DNA from 3 places in the Microbacterium sp. LBN7 genome. Region 1 is predicted to be linked to each of the others. Evidence: predicted binding sites of a transcription regulator. Region 1 holds the regulator's gene; each other region holds the start of a gene.

Region 1 (5,813 bases):
TCGAGGACGCGGCTTGCGGTGTCCGTCCATGCTGCGACGAAAGCGGAGCGCGTGAGGTCCCCCGGAGTCTTCTTGAGAAGAGCCTGGAGGATCGGCCATTGAGTCAAAGCGCTCATCAGAACCGCCGCGACGGCGTCGGGATCTGACACGCTGATCGTTCCTTCCGTCACCTGCCTCCTGATCCAGTGGGCCAACTCCGTGTAGACGTCGGCCATGACGCCCTTCCAGAGTCGTTCGGCGAGTTCCGGGTGCTGATCGAGGTCCCGGAGCAGGACTCGAAGCATCGTTTCGTCCGCCGTCATCGAGTCGATCACGCTGGATGCGATGACGTGCAACGCCTCTCGGGGATCGGCCGGCAGATCGTCGACTGTCGAGCGGCTGTTCTGGTTCAGGGTCTCGAGGTAGGTGTCCACCCCGGCTTCGAGGACAGCCGCCTTGCTGGCGAAGTGCTTGTAGAGGGCGCCGGATCCACCCGTCAGTCCTGCGGATACCTGGATGTCCGCGACCGAGGTTCCGTCATAGCCTCGCTCGGCGAAGAGCTTCATAGCGGCGGCGACTAGCGCATCTCGTCTGGCTCCCATAATGTGAGAGAGTAATCACTCTCTTCGTATCGTGCAAGAAAGGGCCGTCATGCAGAGGAGCGCGCTCATCCTCACACTGGCTGTGCTCGGTGCGGTGGCGGTCGCCTCGGGCCTGTACGCGATCATCTTCGGCCCGACTTCCGTGCCGGGCGGGTCGCCGACGTCCTCGAGCGTCGACAGCGAGTACCGGTTCGTCAACGTGTTCTGGCTCGCAGCCGGCGTCGCTGTGTGGTGGTCGCTCTTCCGCCTGCGTGAACGAGCGACGGTGCTGCGCACCATGCTCGTGCTGGCTTTCATCGGTGGCCTTGCCAGGGTCCTCTCCGCCGTGGTCACCGGATGGCCTCACCCGGTGTTCATCGCGAGCACCGTCCTGGAGCTGGTCGTCGTTCCCCTGGTGCTCTGGTGGCACGTCCGCTTCGTCGGTCTCAGAGGCTCGGAGTGAAGCCGAACACCCGCCCCAGGAAGGCCAGTTCGCGTTCCAGGGCGTTCACGATCGTCGTCCCGCTGCGGAAGCCGTGACCCTCGCCGGGGTAGACGACGTACTCGTGCTCGACGCCGTTCGCCGCCAGAGCATCGCGGATGGCCTCCGACTGCGACGGCGGCACGACCCGGTCCTCGGCTCCCTGCATCAACAGCACGGGCACATCTATCCGTTCCGCATGCGTCAGCGGTGAACGCTCGATGTAGAAGGCCTCGGCCTCCGGGAGCGGTCCGACGAGCCCGGTGATGTAGTGCTCCTCGAAGCCGTGCGAGTGCTCCGCCAGCATCCGGAGGTCGGCGACGCCGTAGCGGCTGATCCCCGCGGCGAAGGTGCCGCCGCGCACCAGCGCCGAGAGCACGGTCCAGCCCCCTGCCGAGCTTCCGCGGATCGCGATGCGCGAGGCATCGGCGAGACCCGCGTCAGCGAGGCCGCGCGCGGCGGCGATCACGTCGTCGACGTCGACGATTCCCCATTGCCCGTGCAGGCGGTCGCGGTAGGCGCGACCGTACCCGGTGGAGCCGCCGTAGTTGACATCGAGCACGCCGATGCCCCGGCTCGTGTAGAACGCGATGGCGGCGGATGCCGCGCCGGTGACGTGTGCGGTGGGGCCGCCGTGGACGAAGACCACGTACGGAGGCAGCTCGCCTTCCGGCGCTGCGGCCTCGGGGTTGGCCGGAGCATAGGCGAACGCATGCACCGAGCCGTGGCCTCCCTCCACGAGGATCGCGGTGGCGGGCGGCATCCAGGCGGTGTCGACCGGTTCGCCGCCTGCGACCGTGATCGTCTCGCCGGAATCGAGGTCGACGCACCAGACACCGGGTGCGCTCGTCGAGCTGCCGCCGGAGAGCAGCACGCGAGAGCCGGACACGTCGTCGACGCTCACGTGGCCGTCGCAGGGGACGTCGAGGGTGCGGGTCGAGCCGTTGGCGGCGATCTCGACGACGTCGTCGCGGCCGTTGGTGCGCACCGCGACGATGCGGCCGTCTGCGAGGGGCTGGTACCAGCGGTTGCCCAGCACCCAGAGTCCATACCCCGTGTCGGCGTCGCTCGAGGTGATCGCCTCCGGAGCGCCGTCACGTGTGCCGGGGACCAGCGACAGGCGCTGGAGCTGCCAGCGGCCGGTCGGGTCGTCGGCGTAGAGCAGCTCGGTGTCGCTCACCCATTCGGGCTGGAGGGCGGCGCGCGTGGCGACCCAGGGGCCCGCCTCGCCTTCTGCGCCTTCGTCGTCTGCTTCGTCGATCTCGGAGATGACCAGCGTCGCGCTCTCCCACGGCATCCGCGCGCCGTCCCACGCGACCCAGGCGATGCGCGAGCCGTCGGGCGAGAGCGCGGGATGTGCGACGAAGGCATCGCCCTGCGTGAAAGCACGGATCACGGCGTCATCCGCTGCCGCTGAACCGTCGGTCGGGATCTCCACGATCCCTCGGATCTGCGCTTCTCCGCGGAGGTCCTCCCGCACGGCGAGGAGCCGCCCCTGTTGTAGACGGAGTCCGCCGTGCGAAGGACCTGCGGGGGTGAGCGGGACAGGACCTGCATCGGGCGAGAGCCGGTACACGCGCTGGTCTCCCGCGTCGACGAAGTACAGCGTGCCGTCGGCATCCGCGGTCCAGGCGCCGCCGCCGTACTCGTGCACGCGCGACCGCGCGCTCCACGGCGCGGGGAGGATCACCGCGCCGCTCGAGCTGCGGACCGTCACGCGCCCTCCCTCGGACGAAACCGACTCGCCCCACCAGATCTCCGAGCCGACGAATCGCGCCCCATCGATCCGAGGGGCGGAGGCCGCGACCGAGGCGGCGGAGAAGGGCGATGGCCAGGAACCGTACGGGGACGACATGGTTCGAGCCTAGGCGGCCGTCGAAGCACGGCCTCCCGAAACCGGGAGGACGGCTCTCATGCCGGCGGACGGCGGATGCCGAAGGGGCGCGGTCAGACCGCGCGGAGCACCGCCACGACCTTGCCGAGCACCGTGGCCTCGTCGCCGAGGATGGGCTCGAAGGCGGAGTTGCGCGGGAGCAGCCAGGTGTGGCCGTCGCGGCGGCGGAATGTCTTCACGGTGGCCTCGTCGTCGAGCATCGCTGCGACGATCTCGCCGTTCTCCGCGCTGTTCTGCGAACGGATGACGACCCAGTCGCCATCGCAGATCGCCGCATCGATCATCGACTCCCCGGACACCTTGAGCATGAACAGATCGCCCTTGCCGACCAACTGGCGGGGGAGCGGGAAGATCTCCTCGACCTGCTGCTCCGCCGTGATGGGCACGCCGGCCGCGATCCGGCCGACGAGGGGGACGAGTGCGGCATCGCCGACCGGTGTGGCCACGTCTGCCGGGTTCTCGCCGCTCGTACCGGGAAGGTCGATCAGCACCTCCATCGCGCGGGTCTTGCCCGGATCGCGGCGCAGGTAGCCGCTCAGCTCGAGCTGGCCGAGCTGGTGGGTCACGCTCGAGAGCGACTTGAGTCCGACCGCATCGCCGATCTCGCGCATGCTCGGCGGGTAGCCGTGGTGGGCGATGGAGGTCTGGATGACCTCGAGGATCGCCATCTGCTTCGGGCTGAGGCTCTTCCGACGGCGCGTCCGAGGGGCCTCCTGCTCCGGGGCTGAGTTCTCGCTCATGGTGCTCCTTCAGTACGCGATCCGACGTTCCTCTTCGAATGTCGGAGGCCCGTGGTGGGGTGTTCTTATCGAAACCGTATCCGAGAATCGGCCTGATCTGGAAGATCTGTTCGAGCGTGTCGGAAGATTCGGGGGTCCGATTTCGAAGAACAGTTGACAGATGTTCGAACTCGAAGATATCTTCGGAACGTAGCTTCGCATTCACGGCTCCCGGCCGAGACGCGAATGCGAACGCTACGCCAACTTCACCGCCGGCCTCGCCGACGGGGACAGGGTAAGGAGCCCGACATGAGCAGCATCAGCATCAGCACCGCAGCGGTCATCCCGGCACGCCCGGCGACCCGGTCGCGACTGCGACTGACGGCTCGTGGTCGTGGTGTGCTGCTCGCCCTCTCCGCGGTTCCGCTCGCGGTCGGCATCGCCTTCGCGGCGATCAGCGGAGGCAGCGCCATCGCCGCGGGCGACGACACTGCCAGCAGCTTCAGCAGCGCGGACTTCCAGACCGTGACGGTTCTCCCCGGTGACACGCTCTGGTCGATCGCCAACACGGTCGCCCCCACCGCCGACCCGCGCGACGTGATCGGCGAGATCAGCCGTCTCAACATGCTGCGCGGCGGGGCCCTGCAGATCGGCCAGGAGCTCGCGATCCCTGCGCAGTACTCGAACTGATCCTTCGACGGGCTCAGTCCTTCGGCGGGCTCAGGAACCCATCCTTCGGCAGGCTCAGGAACCCATCCTTCGGCAGGCTCAGGAACCCAAGGGGAGGGGTGCGTCACGCGGAGGGCGCGCGGCCTAGCATGGAAGGGTGACTTCCTCACTCGATGCCCTCCCGCTCCGTGACGATCTTCGCGGGCTCACCCCGTACGGTGCGCCGCAGGCGCCGCTGCCCATCGCGCTGAATGTCAACGAGAACACGCATCCCGTGCCCGATGCGGTCGCGAGCGACATCCTCGACGACATCGCCGTCGCGCTGCGCGATGTGAACCGGTACCCGGATCGTGAGTTCACGACACTGCGCGAGGGATTCGCCGAGTATCTCGGTCACGGCCTCACATCGGATCAGATCTGGGCGGGCAACGGCTCGAACGAGGTCCTCCAGCACATCCTGCAGGCCTTCGGCGGCCCTGGGCGCACGGCGTTCGGCTTCGCGCCGACATACTCCATGTACCCGCTCATCTCGCAGGGAACGGGGGCGCGCTGGGTCGCGGGCACCCGTCAGCCCGACTACACGATCACGCCCGACGAAGCGGCGGAGCAGGTCCGTGCGGTCGATCCCGACGTGATCCTGCTCTGCTCGCCGAACAACCCGACGGGCACCCCGCTCGGACTCGACGTCGTCGAAGCGGTGTACGAAGAGGCGCGCGGCATCGTGGTCGTGGACGAGGCGTATCAGGAGTTCGCGCCGCGCGACGCGGCATCCGCTCTGACACTCCTCGAAGGACGCCCGCGTCTGGCCGTCTCCCGCACCATGAGCAAGGCGTTCGCCTTCGCCGGCGCGCGTGTGGGCTACCTCGCAGCGGACCCCGCCTTCATCGACGCGCTGCGCCTGGTGCGGCTGCCGTACCACCTCAGCGCCCTCACCCAGGCGGCGGCGGTCGCCGCGCTGCGCAACTCCGACGTCATGCTCGGCATGGTCGAGGAGATCGTCGAGCAGCGCGACCGCATCTCGGCGACGCTCGAGGCGCTGGGATACACGCCCCACGAATCCTGGTCGAACTTCGTCCTCTTCGGCGGCGTCGCCGACCCGCGCGCGACGTGGCAGCAGCTGTACGAACGCGGCGTGCTCATCCGCGACGTCGGCATCCCGGGTCACCTCCGCGTGACGGCGGGCACCGAGGCCGAGACCACCGCATTCCTCGATGCCCTGGCCTCGATAGGATCAGCATCATGAGCACTCTCGCCCAGAACCCGCGCACCGCGAGCCGTGTGCGCAGCACGTCGGAGTCCACCGTCGAGCTCGAGCTGAACCTCGACGGCACCGGAGCCTCGCGCATCGACACCTCCGTGCCGTTCTTCGACCACATGCTCACCGCCTTCGCGAAGCACTCGCTGACCGATCTCACCGTCCGCGCATCGGGCGACACGAACATCGACGCGCACCACACCGTCGAAGACGTCTCGATCGTGCTCGGTCAGGC
Region 2 (5,813 bases), 760 kb from region 1:
CGACCTGATGATGGTCGCGCCGCGCGACGTCGAGGATTCGATCGTGCGCATCACCCAGCTCGCCCGTGCCTCGGGCATCCACCTCGTCCTCGCCACGCAGCGACCCAGCGTCGACGTCGTGACCGGCCTGATCAAGGCGAACGTGCCCTCGCGGCTCGCCTTCGCCGTCACCAGCGTCACGGACAGCCGCGTGATCCTCGACAGCCCCGGAGCCGACAAGCTCATCGGTCAGGGTGACGCCCTGTTCTCTCCGATGGGATCCTCCAAGCCCTTCCGCCTCCAGGGCGCCTGGGTCGACGAGAAGGAGATCGACGCGGTCGTCAAGCACGTCACGCGCCAGGCGCGCCCGGACTACCGTCCCGACGTGCAGGAGGCCCTCGAGCCCACGAAGAAGAAGGAGGTCGACGAGGACATCGGCGACGACCTCGAACTGCTGCTCGCGGCCGCCGAGCTCATCGTGTCGTCCCAGTTCGGCTCCACGTCGATGCTGCAGCGCAAGCTGCGCGTCGGCTTCGCGAAGGCCGGTCGTCTGATGGATCTGCTGGAGTCGCGGGAGATCGTCGGCCCGTCGGAGGGTTCGAAGGCGCGCGACGTGCTCGCGACGGCCGAACAGCTTCCGCAGGTGATGGCCAAGCTCCGCGGCGAAGACGCTCCCGCCGCGGCTCCGGCGCCTCCCGTGACATCGGCCGCGTCCGCGGCTCCCGCGCATGATCCGGTCGAGGCGCAGTACAGCGGGCTTCCGGTGGTGGAGGCCGAGGGCGACGAAGACGCCTGGGGTCTGACGGGTCGCGACTGATGGCCATTCCGCGGCAGCTGCCCAACGCCATCACGATCGCCCGCATCCCCCTGGCCGTCGTCTTCTTCATCCTGCTGCTGCTCGGCGGCACCTACGGCCTCCCCGATCCTGCGTTGCGCTGGACCGCCGCGATCCTGTTCATCGTGGGCATCTCCACGGACTGGGTCGACGGCTACCTCGCCCGCAAGTACGAGATCGTCAGCGACTTCGGAAAGCTCTGGGATCCGATCGCCGACAAGATGCTCACCGGCGCGGGCTTCATCGGGCTCGCGATCCTCGGTGAGGTCGACTGGTGGATCGTCGCCGTCATCCTCATCCGAGAGTGGGGCATCACGGTGCACCGGCTCATGGTGGCCAGCGAGCATGTGGTCGCCGCCGCGTGGATGGGCAAGATCAAGACCGCGTTCCAGGGCGTGGCCCTGGGCTGGGCTCTGCTGCCGCTCCATGTCGTCATCGGCCTCGGTCCGTGGACGCTGGTGACCTTCCTGCTGATGATCGTCGTCCTGGTGCTCACGGTGGCCAGCGGGATCGACTACATCGTCGCGCAGGTCAGAGGGGCACGGCAGAAGTCGTGAGCGATTCCCCGGCGGCCGCCGTGCTGTCCGCGCTGAAGAGCCGGGGCTGGACGCTGGGCGTGGCGGAATCCCTCACCGGCGGAGCGCTCTGTGCTGAGCTGGTCTCGGTGCCCGGTGCGTCCGCGGTCCTGCTCGGGGGAGTGGTCGCCTACGCGACACCCGTCAAGCACACCGTTCTCGGTGTCGACGCCGCGACGCTGGCGCAGCACGGACCCGTGTACCCGGACGTCGCGCGGCAGATGGCCGACGGCGTGCGACATGCCGTCGGCGTCGGTGGGCGACCGGCTGATGTCGGAGTGTCGACGACCGGGATCGCCGGTCCGGATTCGCCGGACGGGCAGCCGGTCGGCACGGTGCACATCGGCGTCGTCACCCCGATCGCCTCGCAGACGCGAGAGCTGCACCTCGACGGCGACCGCGCCGCGGTCCGGGCAGGTTCGGTCTCGGCCGCACTCGATTTCCTTCTCGAGATCCTCCAGGAATAGTCGCGTGCATTCCGCGGTTATCTCCGATGTGCTCACATTGAAACCACAGAGTGCAGGGGTAGATTCTGTGCAAGCCAGGGGGACTAGACTGGCTGTCTCATCGAGGGGGAACTCGATGGATCGAACGGGGAGGAGGTTCCGATGATTCTTGTACGACAGGAAATCGGCGATGTGCTGAGGGACTTCCGCCTGCAGAAGGGGCGCACCCTCCGGCAGGTCGCAAGCAAGGCTTCGGTCGCGCTCGGATATCTCAGTGAGGTCGAGCGGGGTCAGAAGGAGGCATCGAGCGAGATTCTCGCCTCGGTCGCCGATGCGCTCGATGTGCCCATCTCGACGATCATGCGCGAGGTCGGCGATCGCATCTCCGTGCTCGAGGGCATCCAGGTCTTCCCGGATGTCGTCCCCGACGACCTCGTGGCGTCGATCGAGCCCGAGCTCTCCCTGCACTGACCTTCTGCCGGCTCGGAGACAGGATGCGTCGCAGCGAGTTCCTTCGCGCCGTCGAGATGGAGTTCCAGGCCCGCGCGTCATCGCTGGTCAATGACCTCGTGCTCGGCGCGCTCGGCAATCGGACGGCCGTGGAGGCGCTCGCGGACGGCGCGCCGCCCCGCGACATCTGGCTGGCGCTCTGCGCCGAGATGGACGTGCCGGAGAACCGGCGACACGGCGTCGGGCGTCAGGAGCCGCGGCGTCGCTGACGTCGGCGACAGCTCGTTCGAGTCGTGCGGTATCCGACACGCCGATGACGGCGTGTCGTCGAAGATCTGTTCGAAGCGGGCGTAGTCTTCTGCACAAGTGGTCTCTGAGTTTCGTTCCACACGGTTCGCGGATGCTTCGACGCAATGTCGGTGGCTCCTCGTACGGTGAAGAACAGGCCCAGAGCCATACGCCTTGTCGGAGAGTTGCTCCCAATCGGGAGCGCCGCGGCAGCCTACAGGCGGCACCACGCGAGCAGAAGGAGCAGACCATGCCATCACCCGCCGACCGCGAGAAGTCCCTCGAGACAGCACTCGCCCAGATCGACCGTCAGTTCGGCAAGGGCTCCGTCATGCGGCTGGGCAGCGATGAGCGCGCCCCCGTGGCGGTCATCCCGACCGGCTCCATCGCCCTCGACGTCGCCCTCGGCGTCGGCGGTCTCCCGCGTGGTCGCATCGTCGAGATCTACGGCCCGGAGTCGTCCGGTAAGACGACCCTCACCCTGCACGCGATCGCGAACGCACAGCGCGCGGGTGGCATCGCCGCATTCATCGATGCCGAGCACGCGCTCGACCCCGACTACGCCGCCAAGCTCGGCGTCGACATCGACGCGCTCCTCGTCTCCCAGCCCGACACGGGTGAGCAGGCACTCGAGATCGCCGACATGCTCGTGCGCTCGGGTGCGATCGACCTCATCGTGATCGACTCCGTGGCGGCACTCGTGCCCCGCGCCGAGATCGAGGGTGAGATGGGTGACTCGCACGTGGGTCTGCAGGCGCGACTGATGTCGCAGGCTCTGCGAAAGCTCACCGGTGGTCTCAACCAGACGAACACCACGATGATCTTCATCAACCAGCTGCGTGAGAAGATCGGCGTCTTCTTCGGCTCGCCCGAGACCACGGCGGGTGGTAAGGCGCTGAAGTTCTACGCCTCGGTCCGCATGGACATCCGCCGGATCGAGACGCTGAAGGACGGCACTGACGCGGTGGGGAACCGCACCAGGGTCAAGGTCGTGAAGAACAAGATGGCCCCGCCCTTCAAGCAGGCCGAGTTCGACATCCTCTACGGTGTCGGCATCTCGCGCGAAGGCAGCCTGATCGACTTCGGGGTCGAGCACGCCATCGTGAAGAAGTCCGGCTCGTGGTACACCTACGACGGCGACCAGCTGGGTCAGGGCAAGGAGAACGCGCGTACGTTCCTGCTCAACAACCCCGACATCGCGCTGGCGATCGAGACGCAGATCAAGCAGAAGCTCGGCATCGGCGGGCAGGCTGCGGCCCCCGCGGCTGCTGACGAGCTCGCCGAGCGTCGTCCGGCCTGATGACTGACACGCATGGGGGCGATTCCGAGCGGATCGCCCCCATCATCCCTCTCTTCGGCAGCAAGGCCGGGGGTCGCAAGGCGATGCCGGCGAAGGTCTCTGACGACGACGCTGATCGCGCGGAGAAGGTGGTCCCGCGTCGTACCGGCGATGCGGGTCTCTGGCGTTCGACCTGGGATGCGCAGCCCGAGCCGTCGCGCTTCGGCGACGCTCGCGACGCAGGCACGCCCAGCGATCGCCATCCCGCCAGAGGAGCTGCGGCGAGGACGGCGGCATCGAACAGCGGCGACCTCGACTCGGGTGCGCCGGAGGAGCGCGCTCCGGAGAGATCGGCGCCGCGTCTTCGCGCGTTGCACGACCTCCAGGACGATGGTGATCGCGACAGCGCGGAGCCGGTGCGATCTCCGGATGAGATCCGCGCGACGGCCGAAGAGGCGCTGCTGCGCAAACTCCGCGCGAAGTCGCTGTCGATCTCGGAGGCCAGGCTCGTGCTCAAGGGGCATGATCTCGACTCCGGGCAGATCGAAGACGTGATCGACGACTTCTGCCGGCGGCGGTATCTCGATGACGCCGTTCTCGCCGGTCTGCTCGTCACATCCGGAGTCGAGCGCAAGGGGCAGGGGCGGGTCGCGCTCTCGCGGGCTCTGTCTCAGCGCGGACTGTCGCGCGACGTCATCGACGCGGCCCTCGATGAGCTGCCGGACGACGACGCCGAGCGCGCTCTCGATTACGCGCGCTCCAAGGCGCGGTCGATGGCCAGACTCGACAACGACACCGCCGTACGTCGCCTGATGGGTCAGCTCTCGCGTCGCGGATACAACGGCGCGGTGGCGATGAACGCGGCGAAGGCGGCATTGCGCGAGGTCTCGTCCGGAGGGTCGACGTCCGGCGTCCGATTCGTGGATTCCGACTGAGCTGCGACGCTCCTCCCGTCCCTGATCCGCTCGTACAATGGGAGGATCATGACTATCCCGCGCAGTGAACCGACGATCATCAGCGCGTCGTCGGCAGCCATCGATGTCGACGGCCGACAGCGTTCCTATGAAGTGCGCACCTTCGGGTGCCAGATGAACGTCCACGACTCGGAGCGTCTGTCCGGGTCGCTGGAGAGCGCGGGGTACGTGCGCGCGTCCGAGGGCGCAGAGGCCGATGTGGTCATCATCAACACGTGCGCGGTGCGCGACAACGCGGCCGGCAAGCTGTATGGAACGCTCGGGCACCTCGCTTCCGTGAAGCGCCGCAAGGACGGCATGCAGATCGCCGTCGGCGGCTGCCTCGCGCAGATGGACAAGCAGGCCGTGCTCGACAAGGCGCCGTGGGTGGACGTCGTGTTCGGCACGCACAACATGGGCTCGCTGCCCGGTCTTCTCGAGCGTGCACGTCACAACGGCGATGCCGAGCTCGAGATCCTCGAGTCTCTCGAGGTCTTCCCGTCCACGCTGCCGACCAAGCGCGATTCCGCGCACAGCGGCTGGGTCTCGATCTCCGTGGGCTGCAACAACACCTGCACCTTCTGCATCGTGCCGAGCCTGCGCGGCAAGGAGAAGGACCGTCGTCCCGGCGACATCCTGAACGAGATCCGGCTGCTCGTCGACGACGGTGCGATCGAGGTCACCCTGCTCGGACAGAACGTGAACTCGTACGGTGTCGAGTTCGGTGACCGTCAGGCGTTCGGAAAGCTGCTGCGAGCGGCGGGAGAGATCGAGGGCCTCGAGCGCATCCGGTTCACGAGCCCTCATCCCGCCGCCTTCACCGACGATGTGATCGACGCCATGGCCGAGACGCCGAGCGTGATGCCCCAGCTCCACATGCCGCTGCAATCCGGAAGCGACCGCATCCTCAAAGCGATGCGCCGCTCGTACCGCAGCGAGCGGTTCCTCGGCATCCTCGACCGGGTCCGCGACCGCATCCCGCATGCCGCGATCACGACCGACATCATC
Region 3 (5,813 bases), 2.0 Mb from region 1:
TCCGTATGCGACGATGACGGGGAGCTCGCGCCACCAGTTCCTGTACGCCCTGAATCCGCTCGCGAAGGTCGTGGGTTTCGCTCCGGCGATGGTGCTGCTGATCTTCGTGCGGGATCTCGCGACGCCGGCGGCGTTCCTCGTGCTGGCTTACGCGGTGATCCTCATCGGTGCGCGGCTGACGGGGAGGCTGCTCGCGCTGATGCTGCTCGCCCTGCCGGTCGGGATGCTCGCGATCGGCGTCGGATTCTCGCTGTGGGTGGATGCCGGGCTCGTCGCGGACACCGCCCCGTTCCTGCGCATCGGCGAGTGGACGCTCTACGCCGGCGCCCTCGAGATCGGCTTCGCGACCGCGCTGCGTCTCGGCGCGATCATCGCTCTCGCGCTGATCGGCGGACTCACGACGACGGGTCCGGATCTGGTGCGGGCGAGCGTGCAGCAGCTGCGCGTGCCGTATCGGATCGGATACACAGCTCTGGCGGCCTTCCGGTTCGTGCCGCGGTTCGGGCATGAGCTGGCGGTCATTCGGGCGGCGCATCGCGTGCGCGGGCATCACGGCGGACGGGGTCCGTTCGCCCGGATCGCTCGCGGGTGGGGGTACATCGTGCCGTTGCTCGCGGGAGCGATCCGGCATGCGGAGCGGGTGGCGCTCGCGATGGATTCGCGCGCGTTCGGCGCCCACTCGACGCGGACGGAGCGGCATCTGGTGCCGTTCCGTGTGCGCGACATCATCTTCACGGTCGCGAGTCTCGCGGCATCCGCGGCGATCTTCGTCGTGTTCTTCCCCTGGCAGCTTTCCTGAAAGGCGTCGTATGGCATACAGCAAGCTGGTCAAGCCCGAGTCGGCCGAGCTCATCCACCTCACGGTGCTGCGCAGCGAACAGCTGTCGGCGCATTGGATCAGGGTGACGCTCGGCGGCGGCGAGATCGAGAAGTTCCGGCCGATGGGCTTCGACCAGTGGTTCCGGCTGTTCCTGCCGATCGGAGGCGATGCGGGCCTCGATCGTGTGCCGGCGAAGGCGAACAAGATGTTCGGGTATCTGAAGTTCCTTCGGATCCCCGATGGCGAGCGGCCTGTCATGCGCAACTACAGCGTGCGGGCGTATCGCGCGGCGACCGCGGATGCCGGGGCGGAGATCGATGTGGACTTCGTGCTGCACGGCTCCGCGGCGGAGGGCACGGCCGGTCCGGCGTCGCGCTGGGCAGAGACGTGCCGGCCGGGGGAGCATGTGCTGATCATCGACGAGGGGCTGACGTTCAATCCGCAGCGCGGGACGGATCGTGTTCTGCTGGTCGGCGACGAGACGGCTCTGCCGGCGATCGCCTCGATCAGCGCCTCGCTGCCGGAGGATGCCGCCGGCCTCGCGATCATCGAGGTGCCGACCCGGGAGGACGCACTGTCGTTCCCCCATCCGGCGGGCGTCGAGGTCGTCTGGATCGTGCGACCGCATGAGGCCGCACCGGGTTCTCTGGCACTGGAGACACTCGGCAGGACGGCACTGCCGGATGCTCCGTTCCACGCGTATGCGGCAGGCGAGCAGGCTCTCGCCTCGGGGGTGCGCAAGCATCTGGTGGGTGAGCGCGGTGTCGACAAGAATGCCGTGAGCTTCTGCGGATACTGGAAGATCGGTGCGGCATCGCCGGCGTCGAAGGCCGCGCGCGAGGCAGCTGCGGAGCCCCTCGCATGAGCGGGACGAACGCGAGCACACCCCGGTCGCGCGGGCGCTTCCGCTTCCCGACCGCGATCCTGTTGACGTGCGCGGCGCTCGGCGTCGCGGGCGGTCTGCTGTTGGCTCCGGCGAACTGGATCTCGACGATCCTCTTCCCCGGCCTGCCGTTCGTGAGCGTCGCACTGGCGGGGCTCTGGCTGCTGCCGTCTGTCATCGCGCTGCGACTGTTGCGCCGGCCGCTGGTCGGATTGCTGGTCGGTCTGCTCGCCGGGCTCGTGATCGTGCCGTTCTCGGGCTATGGATTCGGCAGCGTCGCGACGAACCTGTGGTGGGCGGCCTTCACCGAGCTGCCCTTCCTCTTCGTGATCTGGCGGTACTGGGGAACGTGGCTGCACTATGTCGGCGCGGTGGTCGTCGGCGTCGTGTATCCGCTGCTGGCGTGGGCCTCGTTCAACCTCGAGACCATGCCCGTGGGTGTGCGCATCGCGTTCTTCGCCATCACACTGGCGAGTTGCGTCGGGGCGACGGCTCTCGGCATCCTGATCGCGGATCGCCTGCGCCGCGCCGGCGTCGGCGGGCGGCTTCCGCTGCCTCGTTCCGCACGCACGCCAGCCGCGAAGCCGGAGGCCTGAGAGCTCGACACGCAGAGATTCCGAAGTGCCGTTCTTGCGGCCTGACTCGTCGTTCATGCGGCGATGTCGAAGCGATAGCGGCCGCCGGTGCGAGGCGTGCGGGCGGGGTCGACGTAGGCGGGCGGGATGAACAACACTCTCGCGGCGACGCCCGTTCCGTCGATGCGGATGTCCCATCCGTTGTCATGGATCCGGTGGTGGCACGTCTCACACAACAGCACTCCGTTACTGAGGTCGGTGGGGCCGTGGTCTCTCGTCCACCATCGGATGTGGTGCGCTTTCGTCATCCCCGGTGGCAGGCCGCACATCGCGCACCCGCCGTCGCGTTCGGCCAGGGCGAGGCGTTGGGCGCGGGTGAACAATCGTTTCTCCCGCCCCCAGTCCAGGATCTCGCTCCCACCACCACACACCCACGGGATGATCCCCCCACTGCCGGCCATGCGTCTCGCGGCGCCGATGTTCACCGGGTGATCCATCCCGTCGATCGTCGCTGACCCCGACCCGGACTGCAGGTCGTCAAGCGTCAACCGGACCACGACCGTGGCACCGGCGAGCGGGACCCGAGACTCACACCCGAGAACATGCGCACAGAACACCGCCAGCGCATCCGCCTGCAGCATCGCCACGGTGCGTCGGTCGGCATCCGGAGCATCCGGGTCTGGCGCATCGTTGCGGGCAGCGAACGCCGCAGACACGTAGCCACGGATCGCAGTCACGATCGGGGCGGCGGTCTCCGCATCGAGGACCGCGTTCAGGTGCACCATCCCTTCCCGCTCGACCATCGTCAACGACCGTCTCGCCCGGCGTTCCTCATCCTTCGGTTCCACACCGTCGGGGTCCATCCAGGCTTCCGCCCGGGCGATCAGCTTGCGGACATCCTCCAACGCCAACCCGGCACACCGCTTCGCCAGCAGCCGCTCCGCCAGGCCGATCCGCTCCGCCCCGGCCACCACCCGACACCGGTCCAACAGCGCGACGATCAGTGCGGCCGCTTGCACGCTGAGTTCTCCCGACGCGAGCGCCCCACGCAACAGTGCATACCGGGCGGGCAGCTTCGTCCCCAGCAGGTCCGTCCGGGGCGCGGTCGCTTCCCCGACCTTCACCAGGCGTTTCGCATCCCCGGTCGACACCCCGCCGGTCGCGGCGAGCAGTTTCGCCGCCGTCCGATAGCCCTGCTCCTTCGCGAGACTCCCCGCCCCGAGCTCACGCCGTGACTCGTGCGCGATCCGCGCGGCGACATCCGCATGCGCGGCATCCGCCTGGCGTTGCAGCACCCCGATCGCGTCGTTGACGGCGATCAGCTGTTCCCGCGACAGCCCTGTCGCGTCATCCGCATCGGCCCACAACTGATCGAGGCGGGTGACTGCCTCGATCAAGCCAGGGAGCTTCGACATGCCCACAGTTTACCCGCGAAACACCCGACATTCGAAGCTATGTTCGATTCAATATCGGCATTTCACGGTAAGCGTGAAGAGGCAACGACAGGCGGGAGAGAAGGAGGCACGCCGTGGATACGCACGATCGCATCTTCCGGCAGATCATCAGCCGTGACGACCTCCACCCGTCCGTCAGGCGAGCCGCTGACGCCGATGGCACCCGGGACCGCGCCGCGCGAGACATGGTCTTCGAGGATCGACAGGAGCGAGGAGGGCAATGCAGTCGATTCACGCGCGGGACGGACGGACACTGTCCATGGGCTCAGCTCACCAGCAGGTGCGCAGCTCCGCGATCGCGCCCTCCGTCTCCTCGTCGCTCGGGCCGCGCAGGCCCGACCCGCTCCTCGGTGCCAGGGTGAAGAGGATCTCCTCACCGGAGATCAGCAGGATGGCGAGCTTCCGGTACGACATGCTGGTCGCCTCGCGCGCGAAGACATCGCTGATCTCATCGAAGCGGATGCTGCGCCGCTCGCGCGGGGCCCCGGCGCCGAGCGATTCCCGGCGAAGGTCGATCTCGAGGCGATCGTCCCAGACGAGGACGAAACCGGGAGCCGACGAGTCGCCCGCACGACGGGCATCGCCGGGGAACTGCGCCTGCAGGAATGCGAAGCTGCTCCGGGCGCCTCCGGCCGCTGCCGCCTTGTCTGCGCGCCTGACCAGAGACACCCGTCGGAAGGCCATGACCATCGATCCGGTGATCAGCGCCGTGCCCAGGAGGAGAGGGAGGAGAGCGTTCGGCATCGGCGCCCAGCCGAGCGGAAGGACGAGCAGGCAGAAGATTCCGAGGACGGCATATGTCCCGATGGCGAAGTTACGAGCAATCGTCAGGATCGGAGCGAGGGGTGCGCTGAAGCCAGCGTTCAGCGGCCCCGGGTCAGGACTCATCCGCGCTCCTCCGTTCGTAGCTCGGACGAATGAACAGAAACAAGAGCAGCCCGAGGCCGCTAAGAGACTTCTTCACGCGTCATCCTCCGGACCCGAGACGACCCGCTTCGCTTCGTCTACGCGCTCCGAATAGTCGGGGGCGAACACCACGTCGATCTTCGTCTCCAACTGCGACTCCAGATCCCAGAGGACCCGGTGCTCCGCGTCATCCGCCGAGAGAACATCGGAGTCGTTCGCGCGCGCCAGCCAGTCGAAGAACACGAGCGCCTCGGCACTCGTCAACTCCAGCGTCACGACTTCGTCAGCCATCTCGATTCCTCTCACCGCGCACTGAACAGCCCCACCAGGACGAGCGCCGCACCGAACGCGACGAACCCCGACCCGACGATCACGACCGCGGCCATCTTCGGGAATCGACCGGCGATCTCCGTTTCCGGAACACCGTCTTCCCGGTAGACACTCGCGAACCGCTGACGCACGAAGCTCAGCGCGCGGCCACGCAGCGAGAGAAGGAGCACTCCGAAGACCAGGACGACGATCCCCGTCACGAGGCTCGTGAGAGCAAAACCACTCACTGCCTACAACTCCCGCGCGAAGATGCCGGCGAAGAACGCGACGACGCCGATGAACGTGAGCCCCGCGCCCGTGAAGCCGACCCAGAACGGGCTCGACCCCTTGAGAGCGGCGCGCCCCGGCGCAGCGCTGAGTGCGCGAAGGGTGACCGAGAAGAAATCGAAGATCTTCACCCGGTTCCGAATGATCAGCGGTCCACAGATGAGCGCGATGATCCCGACAGCGATCACGATGTAGTTCTCGTAGGTCATCTCATCATCCCCGCGTTCGCGCGCACATTCATGCCATCGCTCCCAGGACCGTGACGACACCGCCCACCAACACCACGACCCCGATCACAAGCACGACGACGCCCGCGAGTCCGATCCAGAACGGCCGATGCTCACGCGCGAACTCGTTCACCTCGCTCACTCCCCGCACCGCCCGCGCCCGCCGGTCGACGAAGTCGTAGACGCCGCGACGGAATCTCCACAGTGCGAAACCCGCCGTGGTCGCGATCACACCGACGAGGGAGAACGGCACCATCGTCGCGAATGCCGGGTTGCTCGTCGAAACCGGCTCCGGCCCGGAGCTCTGCCCCGGGAAGACGCCGTCCCGAATGATCGCGACGATCGCACCCG

What was found. The regulator LexA, encoded in region 1, represses DNA repair genes until DNA is damaged. The targets are predictions, from matches to a motif close to TCGAACANNTGTTCGA.
Region 2: the regulator LexA is predicted to act here: its motif matches at 2,613-2,628, upstream of recA (recombinase RecA).
Region 3: the regulator LexA is predicted to act here: its motif matches at 3,725-3,740, upstream of LBN7_RS06970 (DUF222 domain-containing protein).

The regions. Positions count from the first base shown of each region.
Region 1 covers NZ_CP147856.1:3,509,461-3,515,273, forward strand. The annotation lists gene LBN7_RS16965 (TetR/AcrR family transcriptional regulator) at 1-581, opposite strand, end outside; gene LBN7_RS16970 (DUF4345 domain-containing protein) at 631-1,023, shown strand; gene LBN7_RS16975 (prolyl oligopeptidase family serine peptidase) at 1,007-2,896, opposite strand; gene lexA (transcriptional repressor LexA) at 2,989-3,675, opposite strand; gene LBN7_RS16985 (LysM peptidoglycan-binding domain-containing protein) at 3,964-4,344, shown strand; gene LBN7_RS16990 (histidinol-phosphate transaminase) at 4,481-5,566, shown strand; gene hisB (imidazoleglycerol-phosphate dehydratase HisB) at 5,563-5,813, shown strand, end outside.
Region 2 covers NZ_CP147856.1:144,425-150,237, reverse strand. The annotation lists gene LBN7_RS00765 (DNA translocase FtsK) at 1-796, shown strand, start outside; gene pgsA (CDP-diacylglycerol--glycerol-3-phosphate 3-phosphatidyltransferase) at 796-1,371, shown strand; gene LBN7_RS00755 (CinA family protein) at 1,368-1,856, shown strand; gene LBN7_RS00750 (helix-turn-helix domain-containing protein) at 1,998-2,306, shown strand; gene LBN7_RS00745 (DUF3046 domain-containing protein) at 2,330-2,554, shown strand; gene recA (recombinase RecA) at 2,824-3,873, shown strand; gene LBN7_RS00735 (regulatory protein RecX) at 3,873-4,787, shown strand; gene miaB (tRNA (N6-isopentenyl adenosine(37)-C2)-methylthiotransferase MiaB) at 4,836-5,813, shown strand, end outside.
Region 3 covers NZ_CP147856.1:1,466,561-1,472,373, forward strand. The annotation lists gene LBN7_RS06955 (energy-coupling factor transporter transmembrane component T) at 14-799, shown strand; gene LBN7_RS06960 (siderophore-interacting protein) at 810-1,685, shown strand; gene LBN7_RS06965 (ECF transporter S component) at 1,682-2,299, shown strand; gene LBN7_RS06970 (DUF222 domain-containing protein) at 2,353-3,693, opposite strand; gene LBN7_RS06975 (hypothetical protein) at 4,003-4,620, opposite strand; gene LBN7_RS06980 (hypothetical protein) at 4,693-4,929, opposite strand; gene LBN7_RS06985 (hypothetical protein) at 4,941-5,195, opposite strand; gene LBN7_RS06990 (hypothetical protein) at 5,199-5,444, opposite strand; gene LBN7_RS06995 (hypothetical protein) at 5,473-5,813, opposite strand, start outside.